3 regions of the Paraclostridium sordellii genome follow, and region 1 is predicted to be linked to each of the others. Evidence: riboswitches for the same ligand, from Rfam matches in the RefSeq annotation. Region 1 holds a riboswitch; each other region holds the start of a gene.
What was found. A riboswitch is a leader RNA that binds a small molecule or an ion and turns the genes downstream of it on or off. The one in region 1 is predicted to bind cyclic di-GMP.

Region 2: linked by a shared signal. The riboswitch ahead of ATCC9714_RS02665 (methyl-accepting chemotaxis protein) and the one ahead of ATCC9714_RS17015 (hypothetical protein) in region 1 are both predicted to bind cyclic di-GMP.
Region 3: linked by a shared signal. The riboswitch ahead of ureA (urease subunit gamma) and the one ahead of ATCC9714_RS17015 (hypothetical protein) in region 1 are both predicted to bind cyclic di-GMP.

The regions. Positions count from the first base shown of each region.
Region 1 covers NZ_LN679999.1:58,588-60,867, reverse strand. The annotation lists gene ATCC9714_RS17025 (hypothetical protein) at 1-522, shown strand, start outside; gene ATCC9714_RS17020 (hypothetical protein) at 620-763, shown strand; cyclic di-GMP riboswitch class I at 1,138-1,223, shown strand; gene ATCC9714_RS17015 (hypothetical protein) at 1,237-1,887, shown strand; gene ATCC9714_RS17010 (hypothetical protein) at 1,907-2,167, shown strand; gene ATCC9714_RS17005 (hypothetical protein) at 2,169-2,280, opposite strand, start outside.
Region 2 covers NZ_LN679998.1:552,407-554,686, reverse strand. The annotation lists gene ATCC9714_RS02665 (methyl-accepting chemotaxis protein) at 1-975, opposite strand, end outside; cyclic di-GMP riboswitch class I at 1,132-1,208, opposite strand; gene ATCC9714_RS02660 (MgtC/SapB family protein) at 1,489-2,178, opposite strand.
Region 3 covers NZ_LN679998.1:1,659,467-1,661,746, reverse strand. The annotation lists gene ureC (urease subunit alpha) at 1-82, opposite strand, end outside; gene ureB (urease subunit beta) at 109-468, opposite strand; gene ureA (urease subunit gamma) at 489-791, opposite strand; cyclic di-GMP riboswitch class I at 1,088-1,171, opposite strand; gene ATCC9714_RS08010 (sialidase family protein) at 1,244-2,280, opposite strand, start outside.

The DNA.
Region 1 (2,280 bases):
GAAAATTTTGATAAAGAAAATGAACGATGGCCAACTGATGTAAGAAAAATATCACCTAACCATAATATAGATAATTTAAGAATTCAATGGAAAAACTGGTTTAGTGATATTTTAAAAATGAAATCTAAAAAAGTTAAGTTTGCAGAAGTAGAATTAAATAATATCTTAGTAGAACTTATGTATGATATAGATAGTTTTAAAGAGTTGGATTATAGAGAGTTAAGGGAATATTGTATAGAATCATACCCTATATTTCTGAAATGGTGGAATATGCCTGCAGGAGGTAAAAATGCTCTTGAGTTTTATGAACTTATAGAAAGTACTCAGGTTCATGAATGTATCATGAGTATAGAGAATAAAATAAAAAGAAAATCTAAACCATTTAAGTTACATGTAGATGTAGTTTATACAGGAGTTCCAACTGTGTTAGACTTTAGTGATGATTATATAGTTATAACTCCAAATGGACATGTAACTTTTAATAAAAATTGGTGGATGAGAAAATTAAAAAAATTAGTATAAATACTATACATATACCAATGTAATTTTACTAGAAAGTTAAAACTATGTATTATAAAACACATTTTTTATTTAATGGATTTTATAGAGGTGATTAAATTTGGAACAAATAAACAATGCATTAAAATTTTTAATGCCATTTATGATATTTATGATGTTGTTTTACATACTTTCAAAAAAATATTTAGTAGGACTGTGTATTTTAGGGTTAATTTTATTAGGAAGAAATGCTATAAAAAAATAGAAGTAAAACATTTAAATCTACTTTAGTTTTAAAATTAAAAAAGCAAATAAAAATGCAAAATAAATATAAATAATACAGATAGAAATAAAGTAAAAATAGGATAATGCTTAAAATATATAGAATTTATAAAAATTAATAAAATAAAGTTTCATAAAAAACATAAAAATAAAAAAAGAGTGAAAGCAAAGGAATAAAGTAATTCCAATGCTTTCATTCTTTTTTGAATATAACTACACCATAAACGGAAATTTAAGGTGAAGTTATATTTTCTTATGTTAAAATTTAAACAACACCGCTATTTATAGAATAGCATAAAAATTCTGACAATTAAAGACTTTTATTGAAAATGTTTTCTTGTTATAATTTAATTAATAATTTGAAAAAGCCAAACTCTAAGAAATTAGATGACGGAAAACTATAGGGGCTAAGTAGGGAACTATATTGCTAGCCAGTTACCAAAGGGGGAAATTAAAATGAGTTTTAAAAAAAGAGCAACTAAAAGTATAGCGATAGCTTTAATTGGAGTTAGTGTAGGGTCGCCATTATTAACAACTTATGTATCTGCACAAACCAACAACATTAGTACATATTATACAAACAAAAAATCAGTAGAGTCTTATACTGATGAAAGTCTAGGAGCTATATATGATAAAGTTGTAGATGGTAATAAAACTACAATAACAATTAAATCATTAGATGGAAAGGTTCTAAATACATTAACAGATATAAATAATGAAATATACCTAGATGGAAAAAAGATATCGGTTGATAGTAGTGAAAATTACAAAAGTAATGATAATAGTTTAGAAAAAGATTTTGAAATTAATAGTAGTAGAGCTGCAATTCGTTGGGGAAAATGGCAATATAATACAATGTATATAAAAACAGGTGGACTAGCTACCGCTACTATAGCAGGTTTAATTGCATTAAAGGCAGGATGGACTCCTGTTGGGGGTATAGCTGTGGTTGCTGCAGCAGTGGCAGGTAAGTATGATAAACTTACAATAAAGTATAAAATAAGATATGGTTCAGATGGTAGGTATAATCACTATGAGAGAGTAACAACATTTTATGGAGATGGTAAATACATTAAAGCATTTACTGATAGGGGTAAAAGATATTAATCTCGAAAGGAATATATAGATGAAGCATGTAATGGATAATAATGAATTAATTTTTCATCTTATAGTTTATATTTCAACAATTATGATTTTGCCAGTTGTTTCAAAAAATAAACAATTATTAACAAAAACAAAAATTTGTTTTTCAGTTATTTTAATAAGTTTGAATTTATTTATTATAATATATTTTAACGGATTAGATAAAGTTACTTACAATTACTTTATTATATTACTTATTGTTGTATTATATATTTTATATGAAAGATATAAAAATAAGGCTTAAATTAAGCCTTATTTTTTTCTATGAATTTTTCTAACCATGATTTTGATTTTTCGGAATTAGAAAAGTGATTTTTAAATTCATTTGTTAAATAAACTGTATCAATTCCCATACTG
Region 2 (2,280 bases), on a different contig from region 1:
TTGTTTTAATGGATTTCCTATCATACTAGCAAATTTAGCTGCTACTATAAATGCCACTACTATAAATAGTATAGATAACACTACTGTTATAAAAATAGAGTTATACATTTGGCCTAAGAAATCACCTTTATTTATCATAACGCCTATACCCCAATTGTTGCTATTTTTTACTGGAGCATAGCCTAGTATCCAATCTTCTCCTTTTAACTCTACATCAGTATTTCCTGTTGCACCTGATATAAGTTTTTTATCTGCCTCAGCAAAAGGTTCTAAGTCTTTATTTGTTTGTGCATCTCTTATAGTATTTTCAACACCTATTAAACTAGTGTCTCTATGCGCTATTGTAGTTCCTTCTTTATCTAAAAGATATGCATAACTATTTTTACTTATCTTTATATTATTAACTATATCATTTAAGAAGTCTTTATCTGTATCAAAAGTTACAACACCAACTATTTTACTTCCTTGAACTCCATTTTCCCAAATAGGAGCTGCAACCACAAGTGTAAGTTGACCTGTTACTTTACTTTTTACAGGACTTCCCATATAAGCTTGTCCTCCCATAGAGATTTTGAAATAATCTCTACTTGAATAATCTTTTCCACTGAATAAATCTTTACCGCTTACGTCTAAAATTTGTCCTAATTTTAGCCCATATAATTTTTCTTGCCTATTTATTATATTTTGTTTTTCTTCTACACTAACTTTCGGGTCAGAAAGTTCTTTTATGATTCCAGTTTGTATTGCTGCATTTTTTACATTTGTTAATTTTTGGGCAACTGTATCTGCAGCTTGTTTAGTAGTTTCTACTGCTGTTTTGGATAAAATTGTATTAGATGTCTTATAATTTAGGTAACTTGTTATTGCTCCTAAACATAGACAACAAACTACTGAAAAACATACAATAGTTAATGCAAGTTGAATCTTTATACTTTTGTTTTTTTCTTTACTAATATGTCCAAATTTAAATTTCATTTCTTTTTCTCCCGTTTTTTGACTGTTTTTTTACAGTTTTTTAATTATTTGTTACTTAAACACCTCCTATTAAAAATTTAACTAACAAATTAATCAGTATTTATAAAAATAAAAGGGAGTTAACTTAAGCCAGTTAACCCCCTTTTTAATTATAAGTTTTGTAACTGACTAACTTCTTAAAAAGTCCCTATAGCTTTGCTGCGCCGAATTACTTCGGTTTGCCTATATAGTTGTAGATTTATAATTTATGACTTTTAATACTTATAAATAAATTCTAATTATGTAATTTATTTACTAAAATTGTTTTAGGGACTAAAATAATATTTTCAAATAAATTTATATATACTTTTTAATACGGCATAAATCAAAATAACAAAAGTTAAATTTTTGTAAATTTTTCCACGACCTAGAGAATTTCCAGATCTATACCTATTGTTTCAAATTATTTTTATACTTTTCCTGAAAATCTTGTAAATTTTCAAATAAAAAAGAGCATTATTTCATGCTCTCTTTTTAACTTGTACTATCAAGTTTAGTTACCATAATTATATTTTTATTTTCACTCAATATACTTATAATTTCACTTATACCTACAAGCTTAGATTTTCTTAATGTATATATACATTCATCATCTGAAATAACTTCTATACCTTCAACGTTTACTTGATATCCTTGAATTGATTCTTGAATTTCTCTAATAGCTTCTTGTTTTGATATATATTTAACTTTTAGCTTTATAGTGCTAGCTTTAGTTATATACTTTTCTTCTATTTTTTTTAAAACAACAAGAACTATTATTATACTTATCCCTCCCAAAATACTCACTCTATAAAATCCTATTCCTATGGCTATTCCAATACAAGCAACTGACCATATTGATGCAGCTGTCGTTAAACCTCGGACAGAACCTTTAGTTTTGATTATAGTTCCTGCGCCTAAAAAACCTATACCGGATACAACTTGACCTATAAATCTTCCATCATTTACTTTAATGGCTCCAGACAGTGCTTTCGTAGTTGTAATCTCATTTAAAGCTAATTGAGCTAACTCTACCTGAATCAATGCTGCTATAGTAGCCCCTAGACAAACTAAAGCATGAGTTCTAAATCCTGCAGATACATTTTCTCTCTCTCTATTAAAGCCTATTGCTCCCCCAATAAATATAGCTAATAAAATCCTTATTATAATGTCTTGTATATTCATAAATTTAGCTCCAATCCATAAATTATTAGTTAAACTGAAATTTAATAATTTATATATACCCTCTACTTATAATTTAATATCATTTAAACAAAAAACGTATCA
Region 3 (2,280 bases), on a different contig from region 1:
CTGTATCAGCAAGTCTGATTTTATCTCCAGTTGTAGGCCCAAACATACTTGCATATTTTTTACCAGACATTTTATAAGACATTTATTTCTCCTCCTTGTTTAAATTAATTATAAGAAATATTTAAAACTTTCGAATTCTAAGGCTTTTTTTAGATTATCATCATTGACTTGTCCTTCTGTTAATCCATTAAATCCAAATGCTTTTTTGTTTCCACCTAATTCAACTAAATCGACTTCTTTTCTTTCTCCTGGTTCAAATCTAATTGATGTTCCTGAAGGTATGTTTAATCTCATTCCAAATGAACTTTTCCTATTAAATTTTAACAGTTTATTTACTTCGAAAAAATGAAAATGGGAACCTACTTGAATTGGTCTATCTCCAGCATTTTCAACTTTAATAGTTAATATTTTTTTACCTTCATTTAAAATAATTTCTCTATCTTTCGTAATGATTTCTCCTGGTATCATATTTTATCTCCCCTTAAACCTTATTTTATAGGATTATGTACTGTTACTAATTTAGTTCCATCTGGAAATGTAGCTTCGATTTGAACTTCGTGTATCATTTCACTTACACCTTCCATTACATCTTCTTTTGTAAGAAGCTTTGTGCCTAGGTTCATTAGCTCAGTAACAGATTTTCCATCTCTAGCTAATTCTAGTAACTCTGAGCTTATATAAGCTACTGATTCTATATAATTAAGTTTAAGTCCCCTTTGCTTTCTTTTGCCTGCTAGTTCTCCTGCGTAATGTAACATAAGTTTTTCAATTTCTCTTTGTGTAATTCGCACTTTATTATCCTCCTTTATTATTAATAATAAAAGCTACTCCAAAGAGAGTAGCTTAAGCATATCTGAGCATATATAAAAAATAATATTATATTTAGGTATTTATAAAATAAAATTGTTAAGTATTTGACAATTAAAGGTGAATTAATTTATATATTCAATCCTTTAACTTTAAGTTATTAGATTTACTTATTTACTTTTATATTAAAAAAGCTACTCCAAAGAGAGTAGCGTAAATACACCTAAATATACATATAAAATTTATATGTATCAGATATAAAAACAAAAAGTTTTAACTCTTTGGCAACTGGCTGGCATAGTCTTTGACCTTAGCCCCTTTAGCTTTGCGTAGCTAGATTTCTCTAGGTTTGCATATTTATTTTTAATTATATTACTATTATAGTACTATAATTTTATTTTTTCTACTTTTTTTGTCAATGTTTTCCTTAATTTTTTTATTTTAATTTTTTATTATTCTCAAGAGATAAATAATAATCTGTTAAATCTTTATATTCTATATTTCCATTAGCTTCATAAAGTATACTTAATTTTCCATTATTGAAGGATAAACAAGAGTATCCACCACCACTTGAATTTCCATCTTCAGGGTATGGGATACATAGTTCTCTAACACCTTTAGATAAATCATCAAAGTCAACCATATAAACAGTTATGTTATCTCTAACATATCCACCTTTTGTATTTTTTGGTGCTGAAATAAATCCTAATCTATGTCCATCTTTTGCAGTAACTTTGATAAATGAACCTTGGCATCCAGACCCATTACCAGTAGATATTTTATTATGTAAAGGATCGTATACTTCCCAAGTAGATCCTAAATCATAAGATATATATGATGCTCTATAATTCTTTCCATCATTTCTAGAACTCATAATTAAAGCTCCATCCAATTCAATTACCATATTTTCAGAAGTTTTTGGATCAGGAACTTTATTTCCCATTGTCCATGTTTCTCCATTATCCTTTGAATATATAACTGATGAATAATAGTTGTTAGCATTGTTTTCTCTTAATGCAATTTGTATTGGCATTACTATTGTACCATCAGACATTACAATACCACTTCCAACACCGCCTAACCATCCAATAGTGTTACTTGGTTGATTTTTTATTCTTGCTTTATTTGTAGTTAAATCAACTTTATCAGACCATGTTTCTCCATTATCATCAGAATAAACCATTTGAACAGACCAGTCACTTCTTAAAGAAGTTGTACTACTTGCCCAATTTCCATTTTTATTCCATGATCCTGCAATTAATATTATTCTTCCTGTGTCTGTAACAACAGTTGTTGAATCCATTACACGAGAAAAAGTTGAATCAATACGATCATTTTCCATTACTGTTTTATATTCCCATGTTTGTCCATTATCAGTGCTTTTAGCAGCTCCAATATCTATGTATGCATGATCTGCTGCTCCATTATAACGAATATCTGAAAATGCTAGCATAGTACCATCTGCCAAAGTCT